One region of the Devosia sp. XK-2 genome, then DNA from elsewhere that is predicted to be linked to it. Evidence: predicted binding sites of a transcription regulator. Region 1 holds the regulator's gene; each other region holds the start of a gene.
The links. The regulator PhoB, encoded in region 1, activates phosphate uptake and scavenging genes when phosphate is short. The targets are predictions, from matches to a motif close to TGTCATNNANCTGTCAT.
Positions count from the first base shown of each region.

Region 2: V8Z65_RS18495 (alkaline phosphatase D family protein) is a predicted target of PhoB. The motif match lies at 2,297-2,313, and genes of this name have one in related genera.
Region 3: V8Z65_RS10995 (esterase-like activity of phytase family protein) is a predicted target of PhoB. The motif match lies at 5,175-5,191, and genes of this name have one in related genera.

Region 1 is NZ_CP146608.1:2,376,501-2,384,489, forward strand. Features, by position in the region: gene pstB (phosphate ABC transporter ATP-binding protein PstB) at 55-837, shown strand; gene phoU (phosphate signaling complex protein PhoU) at 865-1,575, shown strand; gene phoB (phosphate regulon transcriptional regulator PhoB) at 1,732-2,433, shown strand; gene V8Z65_RS11615 (aldehyde dehydrogenase family protein) at 2,506-3,945, opposite strand; gene V8Z65_RS11620 (fumarylacetoacetate hydrolase family protein) at 3,991-5,136, opposite strand; gene V8Z65_RS11625 (SIMPL domain-containing protein) at 5,328-6,044, shown strand; gene V8Z65_RS11630 (sulfite exporter TauE/SafE family protein) at 6,479-7,309, opposite strand; gene V8Z65_RS11635 (secondary thiamine-phosphate synthase enzyme YjbQ) at 7,312-7,731, opposite strand; gene V8Z65_RS11640 (OmpA family protein) at 7,987-7,989, shown strand, end outside.
Region 2 is NZ_CP146608.1:3,753,407-3,761,395, reverse strand. Features, by position in the region: gene V8Z65_RS18510 (HupE/UreJ family protein) at 1-359, opposite strand, end outside; gene V8Z65_RS18505 (hypothetical protein) at 356-1,531, opposite strand; gene V8Z65_RS18500 (TetR family transcriptional regulator) at 1,612-2,184, shown strand; gene V8Z65_RS18495 (alkaline phosphatase D family protein) at 2,363-3,886, shown strand; gene V8Z65_RS18490 (LysR substrate-binding domain-containing protein) at 3,933-4,790, opposite strand; gene V8Z65_RS18485 (PhzF family phenazine biosynthesis protein) at 4,888-5,775, shown strand; gene V8Z65_RS18480 (epoxide hydrolase family protein) at 5,886-7,121, shown strand; gene ugpC (sn-glycerol-3-phosphate ABC transporter ATP-binding protein UgpC) at 7,212-7,989, opposite strand, start outside.
Region 3 is NZ_CP146608.1:2,240,305-2,248,293, forward strand. Features, by position in the region: gene V8Z65_RS10990 (AsmA family protein) at 1-2,629, opposite strand, end outside; gene V8Z65_RS10995 (esterase-like activity of phytase family protein) at 2,937-5,117, opposite strand; gene V8Z65_RS11000 (UvrD-helicase domain-containing protein) at 5,323-7,662, shown strand.

The sequences.
Region 1 (7,989 bases):
ATGGACGTGCTCGCCGGCCAGGTTAAAGTGACCCAAAAGACATTGGATCAGACAATGAATCCCGCTGAATTGATGGACCATCCGATCCGTCTTACTGCCCGCGACGTGACCGTGCATTATGGAGCCAAGCAGGCTCTGCACGGCATCTCTATCGACATTCCCGACCGCGCCGTCACCGCCTTTATCGGCCCCTCGGGCTGCGGCAAGTCGACCTTCCTGCGCTGCATCAACCGCATGAACGATACCATCGAAGGGGCCAGGGTTGGCGGTCGCATCGAACTCGATGGCGAAGACATCTATGATCCCAAGCTCGATGTGGTCGAGTTGCGTGCCCGCGTCGGCATGGTCTTCCAGAAGCCCAATCCCTTTCCCAAATCCATCTATGACAATGTCGCCTATGGCCCCCGCATTCATGGGCTGGCCCGCAACAAGGCCGATCTGGACGAGATCGTCATTTCCTCGCTGCGCAAGGCGGGCCTTTTCGAGGAGGTCAAGGATCGCCTCAATGAGCCCGGCACCGGTCTTTCGGGCGGCCAGCAGCAACGCCTCTGCATCGCGCGCGCCATTGCCGTCGGCCCCGAAGTCATTCTGATGGATGAGCCCTGCTCGGCCCTGGACCCCATTGCCACCGCGATCATCGAAGAGCTGATCGACGAATTGCGCGAAAACTACACCATCGTCATCGTCACCCACTCCATGCAGCAGGCGGCCCGTGTGAGCCAGAAGACCGCCTTCTTCCACTTGGGCAATCTGATTGAACATGGTGATACCGAGGACATTTTCACCAATCCGGTGAACAAGCAGACCCAGGACTACATCATGGGCCGTATCGGCTGACCGGCGAGCCATAAAAGGACGTAGCAAATGCCCAATACCGGCACCGACCACATCGTCACCGCCTATAATGAAGAGCTGCTTTCCCTGGCGCAGGCCATTGCCGAAATGGGCGGTCAGGTCGAGGTCGCCATCGAAAATGGCACCCGCTCTCTGCTCAAGCTCGACCGCGAATTGGCCGACCTGACCATCATCGCCGACCAGCGCATCGACGACATGCAGCGCCATATCGACGAGATGGCCGTCTCCATGATCGCCCGTCGTCAGCCTATGGCCAGCGACCTGCGCGCCATTGTCACATCGATCCACGTCGCCAGCGATCTGGAACGCATTGGCGACATGGCCAAGCAGCTTGCCCGCCGCTCGCTCAAGCTCGAAGGCCTCAACCTGCAGCCGACCTTCTATAATGGCGTCAAAAACATGACCGCCCTGGTCATGCGCCAGGTCAAGGACGCGCTCGACGCCTACGGCAATCGCGAAGCGGCCGCATCGGTGGACGTATGCAACCGCGACGACGAGGTGGACGCCATGTATACCTCGCTTTTCCGCGAACTCCTGACCTATATGCTGGAGGATCCGCGCAACATCACCACCTGCACCCATCTTCTGTTCTGCGCGAAAAGCCTGGAGCGCGTGGGCGACCATGCCACCAATATCGCCGAGCGCGCCTATTATCTGGCCACCGGCAAACAGCTCACCAGCGACGTCCAGGAACTGCAACGCCAGCAGATCAAGGCTTAGAGGCGTGCTGCGCAGCAGATGAAAGGCTCCGGTGGAGCCTTTCAAGCCGAGACGGCCATGAGACCTACGGTCGAGTGGCGCGAAGGTGGGATGACCACCACCATAATTCAACGCCCGGCTCCTGCCACGGGCAGCCGACCGACGGAGCACATCCATATGCCCGCGACGATTCTTGTTGTCGAAGACGAAGGCGATATCGCCATCCTGCTGCGCTATAACCTGGAAGCCGAGGGATTCCGGGTCGTCACGGCCGAAAGTGGCGACGAGGCCCAGCAAGCCATCGCCGAAAAGCTCCCGGACCTGATCCTGCTCGACTGGATGCTGCCCGAAATCTCCGGCATCGAACTTTGCCGCCGTCTGCGGGCTCGCGAGGAAACCTCGCGCGTCCCGATCATCATGCTCACCGCCCGCGGCGAAGAGGAGGAACGCGTCCGCGGCCTCTCGACCGGCGCCGACGACTATGTCGTCAAGCCCTTCTCGGTACCCGAACTGGTTGCCCGTATTCACGCGCTATTGCGCCGCGCCAATCCCAATCTGGTCACCACGGCCCTCAAGGTCGGCGATCTCGAACTGGACCGCACCACCCATCGCGTGCGCCGCGCCAATCGCGACGTCCATCTCGGCCCCACCGAATACCGCTTGCTCGAATATCTCATGCGCCATCCCGGTCGCGTCTATTCGCGCGAGCAGCTTCTCGACGGCGTCTGGGGCAATGATGTCTATGTCGATGAGCGCACCGTCGACGTCCATATCGGCCGCCTCCGCCGCGCCATCAATCGCGGCCGTGAAGCTGATCCCATCCGCACCGTGCGTGGCGCCGGCTATGCCTTTGACGAGCGGTTCGCCGCCAACGCCTGAACCTGATCACCGCCTGGAAACGAAAAACGGGGCCACCAGGGCCCCGTTCCACTATCCAGCACCCGCTTCCGGTCAGCCGGCAGCAGTGTAAGCCGTCTTGACCACCGTAAAGAATTCGGCAGCATACTTGCCCTGCTCCCGCGGACCATAAGACGAGCCCTTGCGGCCGCCAAACGGCACGTGGAAGTCGACGCCGGCGGTCGGCACATTGACCATCACCATGCCGGCCTCGGCATTGCGCTTGAAGTGCGTGGCATATTTCAGCGAGGTCGTGACGATGCCAGCCGACAAGCCGAATTCGGTGTCATTGGCCGTGGCGAGGGCTTCCTCATAATCCTTGACCTTAATGACAGCAGCCACCGGCCCGAAAATTTCCTCGCGGGAGATACGCATCTGGTTGGTGGCGCCCACGAACAGGGCCGGCTGCAGGAAGTGACCCTCGGTCGGCGCATTGACGCGGTTGCCGCCAGCGCGCAGTTCAGCGCCTTCATTGCGGCCGATCTCGATATAGTCCATGTCCTGCTTGAGCTGGCTCGGATCGACCACGGGTCCGATCTCGGTATCCTTGCTAAGCGCATCGCCCACCCGCAGGTTCTTGGTGCGCTCGCACAGGGCATCGACGAACTTGTCGTGAATACCCTCGGTCACGATCACGCGGCTCGAGGCGGTGCAGCGCTGCCCGGTCGAGAAGAAGGCCGATTGCGCCACCGTTTCCACGGCAACCTTGAGATCGGCATCGTCGAGCACGATCGTCGGGTTCTTGCCGCCCATTTCGAGCTGGAACTTGCGGCCATGCTCGATTGAGGCCGCCGCGACGCGCTTGCCGGTGCCGACCGAGCCGGTAAAGCTGATGGCATTGACATCCTTGCTGTCCAGCATGGTCTGGCCAACGACCGAACCCTTGCCCATGACCAGATTAACCACGCCCTTGGGCAGGCCGGCGCGAACCAGAATATCCACGATTGCCCAGGTCGAGCCCGGCACCAGGTCTGCCGGCTTGATGACCACAGTGTTGCCATAGGCCAAGGCCGGAGCCATCTTCCAGGCCGGAATAGCAATCGGGAAGTTCCACGGCGTGATAATGCCGACAACGCCAATAGGCTCGCGGGTGATTTCCACGCCGACGCCCGGACGCACCGAGGGCAGCACTTCACCGGAAAGGCGCAGCACTTCACCAGCGAAAAAGTCAAAGATCTGCGCGGCGCGGGTGACCTCGCCAATGCCTTCGGGCAGGGTCTTGCCTTCTTCGCGGCTCAGAAGCTCGCCCAATTCCTGCTTGCGGGCAGTGATTTCGTCGGCCGTCTTTCTCAGGATCGCGTGGCGTTCGAGAATGCCCGAACGCGACCAGGCCGGGAAAGCTGCCTTGGCGGCGGCGATGGCCTGCTTGGTTTCCTCAACCGTGGCGCGGGCATAGACGCCCACCACTTCCTTGAGATTGGACGGGTTGATGTTCTCGACCCCATCCGAGCCGACCCACTCGCCATCGATCAGGTTCTTGTGCAATTCGCTCATGGTGAGGCCTTTCGTTTGATGCGCTCTGGAGGATGAAGCGCGGAATTAGAGAAGATTGGCGCGCGCGAGGTCGCGCAGCAAATGGCTGGTGCCATAGGTCCAGGGCGGACATTTGGTGGAGAGATTGACCCGATTGGTGAGGGTACCAAGGCTCGGTGTCGAAATGGAGACGACATCACCCAGCTTGTGGGTAAAACCCTTGCCGGCGCCGTCACGATCCTTCACCGGAGCAAACATGGTGCCCAGATAAAGCACCAGCCCGTCCGGATATTGATGATGTGCGCCGACGGTCGCCGCCACCAGCGATTCCGGCGTTCGCGAAATCTGCGCCATATTCGACTGGCCTTCGAGCACGAAACCATCGGTTCCCTCAACACGCAGGGCGATCTCTGCCTGCTTGATCGTCTCGAGCGTGAAATCGCCGTCAAACAGCCGCACGAACGGCCCCAGCGAAGCGGAGGCATTATTGTCCTTGGCCTTGCCCAGCAGCAGCGCCGAGCGGCCTTCCACATCGCGCAGATTGACGTCATTGCCCAGCGTGGCGCCAATAATCTCGCCCGCGCTGGTGACGACCAATGCCACTTCTGGCTCGGGATTATTCCAGTTCGAAATGGGATGCAGGCCGACCTCGGCGCCATGGCCTACTGCGCTCATCGGCTGACCCTTGGTGAAGATTTCAGCGTCTGGCCCGATACCCACTTCCAGATACTGGCTCCACACACCCTTCTCGATCAGCGCCGCTTTCACCTTCACGGCCGCCTCGGAGCCCGGCACAAGCTGGCTCAGATCGGTGCCGATCAGGTCGAGAATTTCACTGCGAAGCACATCGGCGCGCGAATTATCGCCGCGGGCCTGCTCCTCGATCACCCGCTCGAGCAGGGAAACAACGAAAGTCACGCCCGACGCCTTGAGCGCCTGCAGATCGACGGGGCAGAGCAGCTGCGGCATATCAGCCTTGCCCGCTGCCGCATTGGCCATGACCGTCTCGATATCGCCCACGGCCCTTCCGGGGGCCGTCTTGACGTGCTCGGCAGCACGGCCGCTCTCGGCAATATCGCGCACCGTGGCCATGCCTCGCGCGGTAATGTCGACCAATTGCCCGTCGCGCACCGTCACGATCCGAGGGTGGTCAAATCCTTCGATCCGGGCCCGGCCCAGAAGGATACCGCCGGGAATGTCGTTCACGCTCATTCTTGCCCCCTGGCTTGTCAGCCACGTGACTAGCCCAAGCTGTCGTCCGGGGGCAAGTGCAGAAGCGCTTAAGTCATACTTTTTGACAAGGCTGCCACGGAATGTTCCGTTCAACTCCGGTTCATCTGCGCCGCAATACTGACGCATTGGGCCGAGACATCTCTGCCCTGCATAGATTGAAGGAGTTTTCCATGCGTGCCTTTAGCGTCCTTGTTCCTTTCGCTCTGATTGCCACTGCATTGCCTGCCTATGCCGGCACCATCACCATCGAGGGGCGCGGCGAAGTACGTGCCGCTCCTGACATGGCGACGATCAATTCCGGCGTCACCACCCAGGGTGCAAGCGCGCGCGAAGCGCTCGACGCCAATACCGCCGCCATGTCCGAATTGATCGCCGCCCTCAAGGAAGCCGGCATTGAGGCGCGCGACATCCAGACCTCGGGCTTCTCGGTCAATCCGAACTATGTCTATTCCGACGCCCGCGACGATCTGGGCTATTCCCTGCCTCCCAAGATCAACGGCTACCAGGTCTCCAATTCCGTCACGGTGATCGTGCGCGATCTAGAGGAACTGGGCAGCATTCTGGACAGGTCGGTGACCGTCGGCGCCAATACCGTCAATGGCGTCAGCTTCTCCGTCGCCGATCCTTCTGAATTGCTCGACGAGGCCCGCAAACAGGCCTTTGCCGACGCGCGCGAAAAGGCCGAGCTCTATGCCGGTGTCGCCAATGCAACACTGGGCGATCTTGAATCCATTTCCGAGCGGCAGGACTTTAATTCGCCCCAGCCCTACCCCATGTACGCCCGGGCCGAGATGGCCAGCGCCGCGCCGGTCCCCGTGGAAGCGGGCGAAATGAGCTTTGCCATCACGGTCAATGTCTCGTGGGATTTGGACAACAGCGCCGAATAATCGGTGCAGAAACGGCGAATTTGCCATGATTTGGCCAAACCCGAACGGCCAATCGCGCGTTGACTTTTTTCATAGGCGGATCGCTGGCCGGTCCGCCTTTGAGCTCCCCGATCCCCTCCTTGAGGGGGCTTGGGCGGTGGGGACGGTTCCACCGTAGTCACTCCGTCCCCACCAACCCCTCCGCCGTCGGTCGGCAAGGCCGACGACGGGCTCCGGTGGAGCCCGACGAGACAAGGAGGCCACGAAGGCTACGCCTGAGTGGCAAGGGCGGCCGCGCCGCCAATCGCTCCGGTGGAGCGATTTGAGATTTAGGGGCCATGAGACTTCGAGCCGCACTGTAGGGCCAAGCTCGCCGGCGGCGAGATCGGAGGCGAGAAGGCCACGAGACCTAAGGTCGAGTGGCGGCTCGAGTGGCATGCTCGGTGCCAGGCTCTTTACCCCGCCAGCACCTTCCACAGCATGTTCAGCCCCACGGCCACCAGGAACACGGCAAACACATATTTCAGCGTCTTCTGGTCCATCCGATGCGCCAGGGCCGCGCCCCAGGGCGCGCAAAGCGCTGCCAGCACACCCACCAGAGCCAACGCCAAAAGGTTGATATAACCAAGGCTCAACGGCGGTAGGCCTTCGACGCCCCAACCGGAAATCAGGAAGCCGGCAGTGCCCGAAAGAGCGATGGCAACGCCAATGGCGGCCGAAGTCCCCACGGCCTTGTGCATGGTTTCGCCAAAGGCCACCAGGGTTGGCACGGTCAGCGATCCACCGCCAATGCCCATCAGCGAGGAGACATAGCCCACCACCAGCGCCGAGAGGCGGTGCGTCAGGCTCGATCCCTTGAGATGCCCCATTAGCCGGGTCTGGAACGCAAAAACGATATTGGCCGCAATGACAAAGGCCATGACGGCAAAGACGATGCGTAGGACATCGCCTGAATACCAGCCGGCCATCAGCCCGCCCACAAAGGTCCCCACCACGATGAAGGGTGTCCAGAGCCTGAGCACGTTGATATCGAGCGCACCACGCTTGTGATGGGCCCGCGCACTCATGATGCCGGTGGGAATGATGATGGCGAGGGACGTGCCGACGGCCACATGCTGCACCACTTCGGCGTCATAGCCCATCAGCAGCAGCGCATTGCTGAGGGCCGGCACGATGACGGCACCCCCGCCGATCCCCAATAGACCTGCCGCGATCCCCGAGATCACGCCGGTCGCCATCAGCCCCAGGATGAACGGCCAATAGCCGATCAACGCGCCCCAATCCATGTTCATTCCCCAATAATGTGGAACACCAGCTCGCGCCGATGCGGACGGCGCCGGTGTTCAAAGAGATAAAGTCCCTGCCACGTGCCCAGGACCGGCTGCCCGCCGCTGACCGGAATGCCGATCGACGTCTGCGTAAGAGCCGCCTTGATATGGGCCGGCATATCGTCCGGTCCCTCCATTGTATGGATCAGCCAATCCATACCCTCGGGCACCAGCCGGGCGAAAAATCCCATCATGTCGGTCTGCACATCGGGGTCGGCATTTTCCTGGATCAGCAGCGAACAGGAGGTGTGCCGCACATAGGCCGTAGCCAGCCCCGTCTCGATGCCGGTGGCAGAGACAAAGCCACGCAATTGCCGGGAGACCTCGTAAAGCCCCTGCCCTCGGGTCTCGATTGTCGCGCTCTCGATGGCCTGCTGCATATGTCCCGCCTAGCACGCCGCCAGCCGTGGAGGAAAGCCAAAGCCGCCCCGATCCGTCCAGCTCGCCGCAATCGCGCCGCAATCCCCCATACCCATGGCAATAAAGCCCACGGCGGAACCCTTCGCATTGCCCCGCGTTCTGGGGAATGCGGGGACTGTCGGACGGAATCTGGGCCTGGAGTATCGTTCATGACGCGTTCAGGAACGGCCCACAATGCTCGGCAGGAAGTGTGTCAAACACAAAGGATAAGAACAATG
Region 2 (7,989 bases), 1.4 Mb from region 1:
TGCCCATGGGCAAAGCCGAATGCGAGGGTGGCCGTCAGTGCAACAGGAAGCGCGACGGGTCGTGCCCAGGTGATCGCGACGCCAAGCAGCAGAACGGAGCTGGCAATCGTGGCCTCCATGCCGCCCACCGCGAGCCCGACCATGCCCACAGCGCCCCCCACCAGCATCGCGAACAGGAATGCCACTGGTACGCGCCATAGGGCGGCCCCGCCCAATTGGGCGCTCCATGCGCCAACCGCCACCATCGCCAACATGTGATCGAGCCCGGTCAAAGGGTGGATAATGCCGCTGCCCGCAAAGCCATGGGCGAAAGCCGGCGTTGACCAGACAAGGGCCAGAATAATGAGAAACGGTTTCATGAAGCGACCTTTCCAATGCGATGATCACGCGTGATCCGAACCAGCGCCAGGATCGCCGGAATCATGGGAAAGAGCGCCGTATACATGCCTGAGAAATATTCGTAGCCACTATCCAGCATCATCATCCGCCGGATGGGAAAGACGATGAGATGGGTCGGCTCACCCAGAATCATCCCCACGATCAGGAACCAGAAGATGAAATTGCCGATTGCCTGCCGCTTCCATAGGCTCCAGGCGGCAAAAAACCAGACCACGGGACCGATCAGGCCAATCAGGATCATAAAGTCGTAGTCGCTCCAGGGCTGGCCGGAGATTTCCGCGATCATGCCATTGAAGTTGGTCAGGGCCTCTTCACCCACGTGAATGTAGAAGAGGGTGAGCAGCAGGAGGAAAAGCGGCACCGACCAGGAGGGGTCGGCGGGAACCCGAGAAGTGGTGAGCCACCAGCCGATAATGCCGCCCAGCATGGAGCCACCTACGATGAAAACGGGCAGCGGCCCTGCCTGGGTGAGAAGGGTGGCGCTGTAAACACCGACCGATGCGACAAAGAGGGCGGCCCAGAGCAGGCGCTGGCGATCGCTGAGCGGAGGCGGAACCTCAACTCTAGCGGCTTTGGGCGCCAATAGCCGCTGCAAAAGCACCAATCCGACCCCAATAAGCGCCAGACTCAATGTGGCCGAGACCAGGACCAGCGGTCCGGCGTCTGCGGCAAAGCCGCCGGCCAATTGCACAACGCCCTCGGACACCGCGTAGAGCGCCGCCCACCAGGCCATATATCGGCCCATGGGTGCGCGCCGGCTCAGCAAATACCCGCCGAAAAGAATCACCGTCGCCGGAGTGCAAACCAGGAGCACGAACCAGTTCGAGCCTGTGAAGGCGAAGGCCGGGCTGAACAGGCCGACGTAGTGGGTTGCCAGCAGTTCCACCCAGCCGCCGGCATAGCGTGCCGCGGACAGCGCGACAAAGAGCGGCGGAATGGCGAGATAGGGCGAGAGCAGGTTACGGGTTTCGGCCTCGCCCACATCATATGTCCAGAGCCAGGCAGCAAAGGCGATAGCGCTGATTGCGGCAATGAGTGCTGCCGCAAAGGGTCCGACCAGAACGATGGCCGCGGCGATGAGGGTGAAGATGCAAGACAGGACGGTCAGTGCGGAGGCAAGCTTTGACGACATGACGAACTCCATTGTTCAACACTTGTTGACTTTTATGATGGCCACTTGCGTTTGTCAACAAATGTTGAAAAAATGCCGGCATGACGCAAAGCCTGGCCCCATCGAAGTCCGAACGCACGCGGGCGCGCATTTTTGAGACCGCCAAAAGCCTATTCGCCGAACGCGGCTTTGACGGCGTGTCCGTTCGCGATATCGCTGAGGGAGCCAATTGCGACCCGGCACTCATCATGCGCTATTTTGGCAGCAAGGACGGATTGTTCGCCGAAGCCAGCGAATTCAACCTGCGCCTGCCCGACGTGAGTGGGTTGTCACCGGAGGAGACGGCAAGGCGCCTTGCTGCCCATTTCGTTGCGATTTGGGAGGATCGGGAAACAGGCGCGCGTTTTCAGGCCCTATTGCGTTCGGCTCCCTCGCATGAGCCTTCCGCCACCAGGCTGCGCACAGTCTTTGCAACGCAAGTTGTCCCGGCACTGGCCAATGAGCGCACCGAACCGCAAACCCTGAGTGCAGTATCGAGCGTGCTTTTGGGGTTCGCCATGACTCGCTATGTCCTGCGATTGCCGCCGATTGTCGAGATGCCGGCGACGCACCTCTCCGAATATGTTTTCTGCTGTCTTCGGGCAATCCTGTCCAACCAGCCGGAGGCAGACTGAAGGTTCAGGGCCTCGGTCACCCTGTTTCACCGGTGATCATGTGACGACCTCGCTCGCGCCTTATTTCCTTTTGGACGCAGATATTGGCCCCGGCGCAGCAGGATCGGCAATTTGTCATGTCAATGTCACCGGCTATGGCCAAAGCCGTGGCGACACGTGTTCGACCATGGAGACACATATGGGTTCCCCTCTCAGCCGGCGGCATTTTCTGGCCTCGGGACTGGCGGCAGCAGCGGTCTGGCCGATGCTGGGGTCGGTGCGAGCAGCGCGGTTCGACCGCGATCCCTTTGCCCTGGGTGTCGCGTCCGGCACCCCCACGCCAACCAGTATTGTCCTGTGGACGCGGTTGATCTTTGCCGATGCCGAACCCGATATGGCCGATCCCTTTTCCTTTGCGCCTTTGCCGCAGCATCCGCCCCTGGATGTGGCCTGGGAAATTGCCTCAGATGAAACCTTCGCCCTGGTCGAACAGGCGGGGATCGCCAGCGCTCGCCAGGAATGGGCCCATTCAGTGCATGTTGAAGTGGAGGGGCTGGCGCCCGATCGCTGGTATTTCTACCGCTTTCGCTGCGGCGATGCGCTGAGCCCGGTAGGGCGTACCCGGACCGCGCCGGCGCCCGAGGCTGCCAATGGCCGCTTCAGCCTCGCCTTTGCCGCCTGCCAGCAATATGAGCAGGGCTGGTATAGCGCCTATCGCGACATGGCGGCGCGCGATCTCGACCTGGTCGTGCATCTGGGCGACTACATCTATGAAAAGAGCTATGGGGCCCAGCATGTGCGCTCGCACGGCACTGGGGCACCGTCGCTGCTATTCGAATATCGCGACCGCTATGCGCTTTATAAGTCCGACCCGGATTTGCAGGCGGCCCATGCGGCCTTTCCGTGGCTCGCGACCTGGGACGACCACGAGGTGGTCGACAATTATGGGGGCGATGCCTCGCCCAGCGATCGCAACCGCGCCGCTTTCCTCAAGCGCCGGGCCGCCGCCTATCAGGCCTGGTATGAGCATATGCCGGTGCCGCCATCGGCGGCACCCAATTTCGACGCCCTGCGCATCTATGGCCATCATCGCTTCGGCAATCTCGTTGACCTGACGCTGCTCGATGCGCGGCAATACCGCCATCCGGCGCCGGGCGCACCGCAGCCGGCCGATCCGGATCGCTATTCCATGCTTGGTCGTGAACAGGAGGCGTGGTTCGACCGCACCATGCAGGCGAGCGATGCCAAGTGGTCGATCATCGGGCAAACAACGCTGCTGTCCGCGCGCGATCTCGAACTGGGGCCGGGCACCCGCTATAGCGATGATGGCTGGGACCATTATCGCTCGGGCCGTGAGCGGCTGCTGGCGAGTATGCGGGGGGCGGGTATCGCCAATCCATTGGTGATCGGAGGGGATCTGCACGCCTTCTATGCCGCCGATGTGCAGGCGGCCGATGGTGCATTGGTGGCCAGCGAATTCGTCACCGGCTCGATCACCTCCAACCCGCCATCGGCCAGTGCCTTGGCGACGGTGATGGCGGAAAACCCGCATATCAAGTTCGGCGAGGCACGAAAGCATGGCTATTGCCTGCTGCATCTGTCGAGCGACCAGGCGCGGGTGGAGCTGATGGCTATTTCCGACCGCAAGGACCCCGCGGCGACGGCGGCAAAATTCCAGGAATTTGCCGTGCTGGACGGCATGCCGGGCGTCAACCGGGTCTAGACCGGACCGGCACTCGACCCTGACGGCCCGCAAATGGCCTGCTCTATCAGGCGGTTTGCCCGACCTCCTGGCGCAGCCAGTCGCAAAAGGCACGCGGCCCCAGCCGCTGATCGCCCTCGCGGATCAGCGCAAAGTACCAATCGGGCCCCTTCAGCACCGTGTCCAATGGCGCCACCAGTTGCCCGCTATCCAGGAGCGGCCGGAACAGGACGGGCGAGAGCAGTGCGACGCCCATGGCGGATGTGGCCGCATTGGCGATGAGTTCGAAAATGGAAAAATCGACGCCGACAAAGCGAAGATCGGCAGGCATGGGGCATTCGGCCCGGGCGAACCACTTGCCCCAATCGGGATGCGGCAAGAGATCGAAATCGGCCAGGTCCCCAGCATTGGCCAGTGAGCGGCCGGCCAGCAGCGATGGCGCCAGCATAGGCGTTACATCGACCGGCATCAGGGCATATTCGTCTAGCCCGTCCCAACCGCCCCGGCCAGTCCGGATCGCGACATCGAAGTCGGACGAGTCCCGCAGGTCCGAAGAAATATCGAGCGCAATGGTCGCATTGCCATGGGCCTGGTAGCTCGCCAGACGCGGGGCCAGCCAGCGACCGGCAAAGGTCGGGGGCGCGGTGACGCGAATGGGCGCTGCGGCCGCCTGAAAGGCGCCGACCGCGTCGTTGATATTATTGAGGGCGCGACGGATCTGACCGGCCAATGCGACCGCGGCCGCGGTCGGTACCACCCGGCGGCCGACACGGGTGAACAAGGCCTGTCCGAGTTCGGCCTCAAGCGTGCGGATGCGCAGGCTCACCGCCGCAGGCGTCAAGGCAAGCCGGTCGGCGGCGCTGACAAAGCTGCCCGCCGCGACGCAGACCTCGAATATCCGAAGCGATTCCAGCGACGGACGAATGGCAAGTTCTCCTTGTCATATGCGCAAACAATGCGCGTTTTGCTATCGGACCGCAACGGCGCAGACTGGTTCTTGTCAGATCACAGGAGACCACGCCATGTCATCGCCATCACGCAGTCAAGTCCTGATTGCCGGACTGATCGATGTATTCGCCGATACCGCGCTGACCGGTAATCCGCTGGCGGTCGTGGAGGATGCCGATGCTTTGTCCGAGACCGAGATGCGGCGGATCGCGCGCGAGTTCAATCAGGCCGAAACGACCTTCATCATGAAGAGCGAGCGCGCCGACCGGAAGCTGCGCTCCTTCACCGCCGCGGGTGCGGAGGTAGGCGGCGCCGGGCATAACAGCCTGGGAGCCTGGCTCTGGCTGGCCGAGAAGGGCACGCTCGGGCCGATCGGTTCGGCGCGGCGATTTCGCCAGGAGATCGGCGGGGAAATCCTCGATGTCGAGCTCCGCCCGGTCGATGGGCGCATCTATGGCCATATGAAACAATCGGCGCTCAAGCTGCACCCTCCCCTTAGGGACATAGTGCCCTTGACGGCCGCGCTGGGTCTTTCCCCCGAAGAGGTGCTTGTGCACCCGGCACCCCGTGTCGCCGATGCGGGCGTGGCCCACCTTCTGGTCGGTCTGACGGATCCGGCCAGCGTGGATCGGGCGGAGCCGGCCGCCAGAAGCCTCTTGAAAGTGCTGGCCGGAGCAGGCGCGGAAGGGTGCTATATCTATGCTCTGGACCCCGACCGACCCGGGCGCATCTATGCCCGGTTCTTCAATCCCACAGTAGGGCTGTGGGAGGATGCCGCCACCGGCACGGCGGCTGGACCCTTGGCCGCCTATCTCGACCGTGAGGGCCTGACCTCGGGCGCGGTGGAGATCGAACAGGGTGCCAGAATGGGCCGGCCCAGCATTATCCGCGTCAGCCTCGACCCGATGCCGGAAATCTCGGGCGCCGGCGTGGTGGTGATGACCGGCACGCTTACGCTCTAAACCCGGGACAGCCCACCCCCGCAGATGCGGGTTCCCATCCATAGGTCGCTCAACCCAATGCCTGGCCCTCTTGGCCCGGCACCAGAAAACGCGTCTCCAAGGAGGACAGCATGACCATCACACGCCGCGGCTTCACCAAGGGAGCGCTCTCGCTCGCTGCCGCCATTGCCAGCCAATCCGCCTTCACCAAAGCACAGGAGAAACAGCAAATGCTTTCGATTACCCCGTTCAAGATCGACATTCCCGAGGCCGATCTCACCGATCTCAAGGATCGCCTGGCGCGCACGCGCTTTCCCCAGGCCGTCACAGATGACTGGACGCGGGGCCAACCGCACCATTTCATCAAGGAGCTCGCCGATTATTGGCAGCGCGATTATGACTGGCGCAAGCATGAGAGCGACCTTAATCGCTATCCGCATTTCATGACCGAAATCGATGGACAGCCCATCCATTTCGTCCATGTCAAATCGCCGCGCGCCGACGCCCTCCCCCTGATCCTGACCCATGGCTGGCCGGGCAGCTTTGCCGAATATCTCAGCCTTGTCGGCCCGTTGACCGATCCGGAGGCCCATGGATTGGACGGCGCCATTGCTTTCGACGTGGTCATTCCCTCCCTGCCCGGTTTCGGCTTTTCGAGCCCATTGCGGTCAACCGGCTGGGACAGCGCCCGCACCGCAAAGGCCTGGGACACGCTGATGAAGGGGCTCGGCTATGAGCGCTACGGCGCCCATGGCGGCGATGCGGGCGCATTGGTCGTTCGCGAACTGGGTATTCTGGCGCCAGAGGGGCTGGTCGGCGCGCATCTGTTGCAGATTTTCGCCTTTCCATCCGGGCAACCGGGCGAGATGGACAAGCTCAGCCCCTTCGAGATGGAAGGCATGGCGAACCTGGCCAATTTCGAGAAATATGGCGGCTACCAGGCCATCCAATCCAAGCGGCCGGCCACACTCGCCTATGGCCTGGTCGATTCCCCCGTGGGTCAATTGGCCTGGAATGCCGAACTATGGTTCGGCTTTGAAGGGGGTGGCGTGGGTCACATCGATCGCGACCTTTATCTGACAACCAACGCCATCTACTGGTTTACCGGCACCAGTGGATCGGCCGCAAATGTCTATTATGAAGACACCCAGACCGGCGCCGGATACCGCGAACTGAACAATCCCACGCCCACCGGGGTCGCCGTATTTCCCGAGGATTTCCGGTCGGTTCGCGCCTTTGCCGAGCGCTCCAACAATATCGTGCATTGGACGGAAATGCCGCGTGGTGGCCATTTCGCGGCATCGGAGACGCCCGACCTGCTGATCGAGGATATCCGCGCCTTCTTTGGCACGCTGATCGGCGGATAGAGCTGAGCCTTATTTCAGGATCGGCCCTGGCTCGGCCGGGTGGAGATGCGCTCCATCCGGCCGATGCCTTTGCCGCCTGCCCGACCGGCTTTACCGGATCGCCACGCCTTGAGCGTCGAAAATATGGGCCTTGGCGGGATCGAGATAGGCGCCGATGGTCGAGCCCAGCGCCACATTGCGCTGCCCTTCGAGCACGATGGTAAGCGCCTGGCCGTCCTTGGTGGTGGCATAGACCACGGTCTGGCCACCGAGATTTTCGACCAGGTCGACAATGACATCGGCGAATTTGATGCCCGAGCCCTCGGCAATGGTGATGTGCTCGGGGCGGATGCCCAGGACGGTGGCGCCGGTGGCATCGCGGCCCAGATCAAGACCGACGCCGCCGATTTGCAGCGCATTGCCCTGCGCGCTCGTGGTCAGGAAATTCATCTTTGGCGAGCCGATAAAGCCGGCCACAAAGAGATTGCGCGGATTGTTGTAGAGTTCGAGCGGCGCGCCAGCCTGTTCGATGACGCCCGAACGCAGCACCACGATCTTGTCGGCCATGGTCATGGCTTCCACCTGATCGTGTGTCACATAGATCATGGTGTTTCCCAGATCATTGTGCAGCTTGGCGATTTCGACGCGCATGGCGACGCGCAATTCGGCATCGAGATTGGAGAGCGGCTCGTCGAAGAGGAAGATCTTCGGCTCGCGCACAATGGCGCGGCCAATAGCCACCCGCTGGCGCTGGCCGCCGGAAAGCTGCTTGGGCTTGCGCTTCAAAAGCGGCTCGATCTTGAGGATCTCGGCCGCCCTCTGCACGCGGGCCTCGATCTCGGGTTTGGGCATTTTTGCCGTTTCGAGGCCGAAAGCCAGGTTCTGATAG
Region 3 (7,989 bases), 140 kb from region 1:
AATAATTGAAGCTGGTTTGGCCGAGCATCGGGCGACCCTGATGGGTCACACTGCCGCTCGAAACGGCAATATCGCCACGCGAGGGTCTCGGCGCCGCATTGACGGCCAATGGCCCCTCCGGCCAGATGCCAGCATCGGCACCGATCAGGGCATCCGCTCCAAACAGGGCCGCCGCCAATCCGCCCAATTCCATACTGTCCGCATTCACCTGTCCGGTGAAGCTGGGCAAGAGGCCCAGGCGTTGCATTTGCAAGTGGCCGCCAAAACCGACGCCGCCGGCAGTGCCGGAGATATTGTCCAGGGTCACGCGCCGCATCCCTTCAAAGGATAGTGCCGCGCTGGCCTCGACCCCCGGCAGGCTGGCGCCTTTTGCACCGATCAGCGTGGCGAGGCCCCCGCTCCTGTCGAGCAGCACATTGAGCGTGCCTTCCCCGCTGATCTCGCCGCTCTGTGCCACCTGCAGCCCGCCGAAATAGCCGATGGACTGCCCGCCCTGGCTCAGCGCCATGCGGCCCCCGAACCCATCAGGTCCATTGCCTTCGAAAAACAGGCTCGCAATCAGGGCGTCACTGCCATCGAACAGGGACAGGTCCGACAGTCCGAGCTGGTCCAGCGCGGCGGCACCGTCTTCCGCCTCCAGCGAGGCCACCAGGCGCAGATCGTCCCGCGCCAATGCAGCCAGGCCACCGGCCATTTCGGCCCGCATATCCAGTTTCGCGCCCCCGGCCGTTCCCCCCAAAGTCAGCACCTGTCCGCCGCCCTGCTCTGCACCCGAGAGCAGGAATTGCAAATCGGCCGGCCAGGCGCCTGTCAACGCTTCCTGCCAACCGAACGGAACGCCGGCCATTTCATAAATCGCAGCCAGGCCCGGGGCATCCGCCGCTGCTACGCCCAACTGTCCGGACCCGGTGATATGCTGAGTGCTGAGACCACCGGTAAAACGCAGATTGGCGCTCAACGCCAGCCCGCCCCAATCCGAGGCCGAAAGGTGCGAAAAGTCGATAGCCTGGGGCGACCATTGCACCTCGGCCATCAGATCGCTGGCCGGCAGCCCCAGAATATCGACATTGTCCGCGGTGAGCGAAAGGCTGCCCTGGGGGAAGCTGATGGCGAAACTGGTATCACCGGCCGGGTCCGGAAACAGGGCGAGGAGGCGCGCCGTTTCGCCGGCATCCAGGCTTGCCAGACCCAGTACAGCATCCATCCGCGGCTCGGCCCCGAAACCGAGCCGCATTTCGATTGCATGGCGCTGTCCATCAAGGGTGAGGGTGCCGCGGCTCAGCCCGAAAGCGTCGCCGGCCAGCATCAGCCGGCCCTCGAGACGCCCGGGTGTGTTGAACAGCGGGCTATCCTCGCTGGGCCGTTTCCACAATTGGGAAAGCGCTTCGAGTCGCGCCGCGGCCACGCTGATATCGCCCCTAAAACCGATGACCCCATCAGCGTTGGTGACGTCGCCGGACAGGCGCAATTCGGTTTCGCCCGGCAGACGGCCCACCGCCTGTTCAAGGGTCCAGGTCCTGCCGTCGCTGGTCGCATCGACCCGCAATTCGCGCACCGCAAAACCCCGCAGCCCCACCTCGGCAAGATCGACCCCCAGCCGGCCCGGCATGGGTGGAATGGGTGGCGCCGGCAGTTCGGAAAGCATGCGGACAAATTCATAGGGCAATTCGCCAGGCACTTCCGTGGCGTCGCGCGGCGGCAGCGAGAACACGCCCCCGGACACCACAGCATCGAAGCTGCGCCGACTACCCAATTGTATGCTCGCAGCCCCCGTCAACCGCATCCCGGCGCGGTTTTCATCCGGGTGCAGCGTATAGCCGGACATCACCACACGATCGGTCGAGACGGTCAGGGCGCTTTCCAGCAGCAAGTCGCCGCGAATATCGTCGGCGCGTTCGGCTTCCGGCGGCGCCTGCCGATAGGCCAGATTGCCCTCGAAACGCGGCGCGGCGCCGGCCGAAAACACGCCGTCCAGCGTCACCGAAAATCCGCCCAGCGGCTCATGCACGAAGCTCGATATGCGGGCATTGCCATTCGCATCGGCGGCACCGGAATTGAATCGCACTTCATAGCGCGCCGCGTCGTAATCCGCCCGTCCCTGGAACTGGAAGGGGCCCGAAAAGCTGGAAAGCCGCAAGTCGCCGTCGACACGGCTGGCGACGAATGTCTCGGCCGAACGCAAATCCTCCAGCCTTATGCTGCCATTGGTGATCCGCGCATGGCCCAGCGCCACGCCATTGCCAGCCCCGCTAAGGTCCACACCGCTGCCGACCAGGCCATTCTCGTCCACCGTCAGATGCACCACGGGATGGTCGAGGCTGAGCGCGGTGACATTGTAGATATCGCGCAAGAAATCCATCAGCACGAATTCGGCTTCCACCGCGCCTACAGTCGCCGCCGGCGCCTCGGCATCGCCCACGATCACATCGGAAAAGGCCAGTCGCGGGCTGGGCAGCAAGGAAAATGAAATATCGCCGCGGATCGAGACCTCGGCGCCGAGCACGCCGCTCGCCAGCACCTCCATGCGGTCGCGATAATCGCCCCATTGGATAAAGCGCGGCGCGATGAAAGCGCCGGCCAGCACCACAATGGCTAAGATGCCGACCACGATATAGATGCGATTGAGCACTGTGCCTGATCTGCCCCGGCTGAAACTGGCGTGAGTGTAGGCAGTTGCGGGGCATGCGCAAGCCCGCCTCCACGCCTTTTGAGCGAGGAAGAGGATATGGCCGCGCGAGCCATTCCCCCTGTCCCTCGCGCGCGCCACCCCACCCTCGGTCCCTCCCCATCAAGGGGAGGGAGGCGCAAGGCCGCAACGCTTGTGTTCATCGTCTCCCTCCCACTTATGGGGAGGGATCAAGGCTGGGGGCTCTGGCGGTGCAAAGAAAAACGGCCGGGCAGATGCCCGGCCGTCTGCAAGGTCAAGGGAGGCGACCTTAAAGAGAACCGATGGACCAGAACATGGTCTCGCCCGAAGAGTCGTCGACCCCGTCATTGTCGGTGACCACAAAGCCTTCGCCGCTGGCGTCGATGGCAAAACCTTCCACCTTGTCCAGCACATAGCCGCCGGTCGAGGTCAGATCGGGGATGAAGTCGCGCACCAGCGTCTTGGTGACTGTCGGCAATTCGCCGCCGAGCTGACCCGGGACCAGTTCGGCAACCGGCACGCTGTAGAGCGCCTTGAGCTGAGCCTTTTCCCCGATCTGGTTATCGCGTTCGACGATATAGACCAGATCGCCATGGGCGGTGATTTCCGAGAGACCCGTCCAGGCACCTTCGGCCGGAGCGTCGAGCGGGTAATTGACCGCGCCCCATTCGCCGCTGGCGATATTGTACGACACGAGCTTGACCATGCCCTTGGCGTCGTTCTTCCACTCGCGCTGAATGGCGATCCAGAGCGTAGCGTCGTCGCCCTCACCGATCATGGTGACGCCTTCGGCACCGAAGCGGATTTCCTCGGCAAGGAGTTCGGGCGGGAACGCCACTTCCTTGACGATCTTGCCCTCGGCATCGACGCGGTAGAGCGCATGCGGGATCAGCCGATCGGTGCGGCCTTCCGACGCCAGCCAGAAACCGCCCTTGCCGTCGAGCGTAATGCCTTCAAGGTCGAGCTTCTGGGCCGGGTGGCCGTTGCGGGACACCACGGTCTTGGCGGTAATGCGCGCCGGCGTGGCGGTTGCGTCAATGGTGTAGATCGAAGGCTGCGCACCCAGGAAACTGTCCGACACGCCATAGAGCATGCCGGGCTTGTCGGCATCGGCAACCAGGCCCGACAGAGCCACCCAGCCCAGCGGACGACCATCGGCATCGACATCCGACACGATATGCGGATAAACGGGCGCGTCGGCTTCGCCCATCTCAAAAATCGAAACATGCGAACGGGCCGCACCATCGGCGCCGAGATCGGTCTCATTGGCGGTAATCAGCAGGCTGCGTGCCGGGATCGCCACCGCACCTTCCGGACCTATACCGGAGGGCAGTGCCTGGACGAATTCGGGTTCCGCCCCGGTATCCTTGTAAACGGCAACCAGTGAGGCGCGTTCAAGGCCAATAAGAAGATAGGTGTCGTCACCGAACCTGGCGACGTCGACACCTTCAGGTTCCACGCCCTTGGCATCCGAACGCTTGTCCGGATAGTGGCCGAGCCGGGCAGCGAGATGATCGAGCGAGGCGCCACTGTCGAAGAGAACTTCGCCTGCCTTGTTGAAAATCGAGAAGCTGCGCGAGCCGCCATTATAGTCGCCTTCATTGGCGACGACGAAACGCTCGTCGTCGATCCACTTGACGGCATCAGGTTCGCGCAGGCGGCCGGGCTGGCTGTCGGTGAAGTCGAGCGAACCATTGTCGAGCGCGTCGATATTCTCAAGGTTGACCGAACCGGCGGAGAAATGCGCGGTCACTTCACCCGAATTGCCATCGACGATCACGAAGTGATTGTTTTCCTGCAGCGAAACGACGACCTCATTGAGGCTGTTAATCGACACATATTCCGGTTCCGGATCATCGCCGGCGATCTCGGCCAGGCCAGTCAGGTCGACGATTTTGAGGGTGGAGCAATCCACGGCGCCGTCGACGACATTGACCAGCGCCAGCGCACCGGCCGGCATTTGCGGGAGCTCGCCATCGTTGAAATCTTCGTCGCGCTCGTTCTCGATGGCCACGGCGATCAGCGAGCCATCGGCATTGCGCGCAACGGAGTCAGGCTGGCCGCCCAGATCGCATGAGGCTTCGACGCTCTGGCTGGCCAGATCAATGGTCGAGAGAGTGCCGGAAGGCTCGGTATAGCTCTGGGAGGTATTGACGCCCACAAAGACCTTGCCGCCATCGACCACGACCGTCGTCGGTTCGCCATCCAGCGCCACGAAACCGGCCGGTTTGGGCATTTTGGGATCGGTGATATCGACAAAGCCGACGCCGCCCGCCGGGCTGTCGGAATAGATCAGCGTCATCCCATCTTCGGAGACGGTGATGATTTCGGACGAGGTTTCCTCGGCGTCGGGCGTGTTCAGCGCCACTGGAAAGCTGGCAATACGGTTGAAATATTGGGCGGCCTCGACGCCGGCCGTGGACAGGAGCAGGGCTGCGCTCAACAGAGCCAGACGCTTTTGAGCAATCATGTTTGGGTCCCCCGGAATGTTGCGGGGCCCGGATTAGGACTGCGCAGAAACAGTTGCGTGACACTGGCGTGACGTTGCTGTGACAGCCCGGGCTTCTATACAGGCCGCGCCGTCATCCCTATATTGGCCAGCAGAACAAAATGAGATTCGTCAAGACTTGGCCGCATGCCCGCCCCGGTGTCGCGGACCATGGAACAGAGTACGCATGGCCGATACCGCACCCCTGCCCCGCCCGAAAGCCGGGCCGATCACCAGCCAGCTGAACCGGCGCGAGCCGGACTATCTGGCCGGGCTGAATCCCGAGCAGCGCGACGCCGTGTTGTCGACCGAAGGTCCGCTTCTGGTCCTGGCTGGGGCCGGAACCGGCAAGACGCGCGTACTGACCACGCGCATCGCCCATATTCTCAGCCAGCGCCTGGCCTGGCCCTCTGAGATTTTGTCGGTGACCTTCACCAATAAGGCCGCCCGGGAAATGAAGGATCGCATTGCCAGTCTGGCCGGCGCGTCGGTGGAGGGCATGCCCTGGCTGGGCACCTTCCACTCGATTTCCGCCCGCATCCTGCGCAAGCATGCCGAACTGGTGGATTTGAAACCCAGCTTTACCATTCTCGACACCGACGACCAGATCCGGCTGATCAAGCAGCTTCTCGAAGCGGAAAATATCGATGAGAAGCGCTGGCCCGCCCGCCAGTTCGCCGGCATGCTCGACGCATGGAAAAATCGCGGCCTCCTGCCCAAGGATGTGCCCGCCGCCGATAGCGGCTATTTCGCCAATGGCAAGGGCGGCAAGCTCTATCACGATTATCAGGCGCGGTTGAAAACGCTGAACGCCGCCGATTTCGGTGACCTGCTGCTCGAATGCATCCGCCTCTTCCGCGAAAACCCGGAAGTTCTGGCCGAGTACCACGCCAAGTTCAAATATATGCTGGTGGACGAATATCAGGACAGCAACACCGCTCAATATCTCTGGCTGCGCCTGCTCGCCCAGGGCAAACCGGCCAGCGAGGCCAATATCTGCGTGGTGGGTGATGACGACCAATCCATCTATGGCTGGCGTGGCGCCGAGGTGGACAATATCCTGCGTTTCGAGACTGACTTTCCCGGCGCCAAGGTCATCAAGCTCGAGCGCAATTACCGCTCCACCGCCAATATCCTCAAGGCCGCCTCGACCCTGATCGCCTATAATGAAGGGCGCCTGGGCAAAACGCTCTTCACCGACATTGCCGAGGGCGGCGAGCCCATTTCCTTCACGCAAGTTTATGACAGCGAGGAGGAAGCGCGCACCATCGGCGAGGAAATCGAGCAATATCAGCGCCAGGGCGAAGCGCTCAATTCCATGGCCATTCTCGTGCGCGCCTCCTTCCAGATGCGCGAATTTGAAGAGCGTTTCATTACCCTCGGGCTCAATTATCGCGTCGTCGGCGGCCCGCGCTTTTACGAGCGCAAGGAAATCCGCGACGCCCTCGCCTATCTGCGCCTTGTGGCCCAACCATCGGACGACCTGGCTTTTGAGCGCATCATCAATGTGCCCAAGCGCGGGCTGGGCGACACCACTGTCAACATGCTGACCGCCACCGCGCGCCACCAGCAGGTGCCATTGCTGCAGGCGGTGCGCATGATGGTGGAAACCGAAGATTTAAAGCCCAAGCAGCGCACGACGCTGCGATCCCTCATCGGCCAGTTCGATAACTGGGCCTATCGCGCCGAAAGCCTGCCGCCCTATCAGCTTGTAGAGCAGATCCTCGAGGAAAGCGGCTATATGGACATGCTGAGCGCCGATAAATCGGTCGAGAGCCAGGGCCGCAAGGAAAACCTCAAGGAACTCAGCCGCTCCATGGAGGAGTTCGAGTCCCTCGGCGGCTTTCTCGAGCACATCTCGCTGGTGATGGATCGCGATAGCGCCGATTCCAGCGATGCCGTCACCATCATGACCCTGCATTCGGCCAAGGGGCTGGAATTCGACACCGTCTTCCTGCCCGGCTGGGAAGACGGCACCTTTCCCAGCCAGCGCTCCATGGACGAAAGCGGCCGCGCCGGGCTCGAAGAAGAGCGGCGCCTGGGCTATGTCGGGATCACGCGCGGCCGCAAACGCGTGCGCATCTCCGCCGCCCAGAACCGGCGCATCCACGGCCTCTGGCAATCGGCCATCCCCTCGCGCTTCATCGATGAATTACCGCCTGACGCGGTGGAAGTCACCGATCGCGGCTCGGCCTATGGCGGCTATGGTTATGGCGGCGGCGCCTCCAGCCGCTTCAACAAGGCCGACCCCTTCGAAAGCGTCTATGAAACCCCCGGCTGGCAACGCGCCCGCGCCAACCAGGCCAGCCGCAAAGGCGGCGGACCCCTGACCATAGACGGCGAACTCGTCGCCCGCTCGGTTGACCTGGGCGGTCAATCCAGCGGCTACACCCTGGGCGACCGCGTCTTCCACCTCAAATTCGGCTATGGCGAAGTCATCGGAATCGAGGGCAACAAGCTCACCATCGACTTCGACAAGGCCGGGACGAAGAAGGTGCTGGAGAGTTTTGTGAAGAAGGGTAGCTAACCCTCGATCATCGCACCGTGCGCCTCGGCGATGGTCTCCGGCACGGCGGTGCGGCTTTGACAAATCTTCAAAGCCACAGAAGTACGTCCAAAACACCGCGCCGCCCTCGGGCCTGACCCGAGGGCCATATCAATCCGGCACGCGTTGCGAATGGTCCTCGGATCAAGTCCGAGGACGGCGCCGTGTGCTGGGCAACACGTTATTTAGCCGCCAGCTTGATTCTCGGTTCTATTGCCTCCCTCCCCCTTGTGGGCTTCGAAATGTGCCATGGGCCGGATTGCTCCTGTGGAGCAATCCGAATGGAGAAGGCTGGAGAGCTAAGCTCGA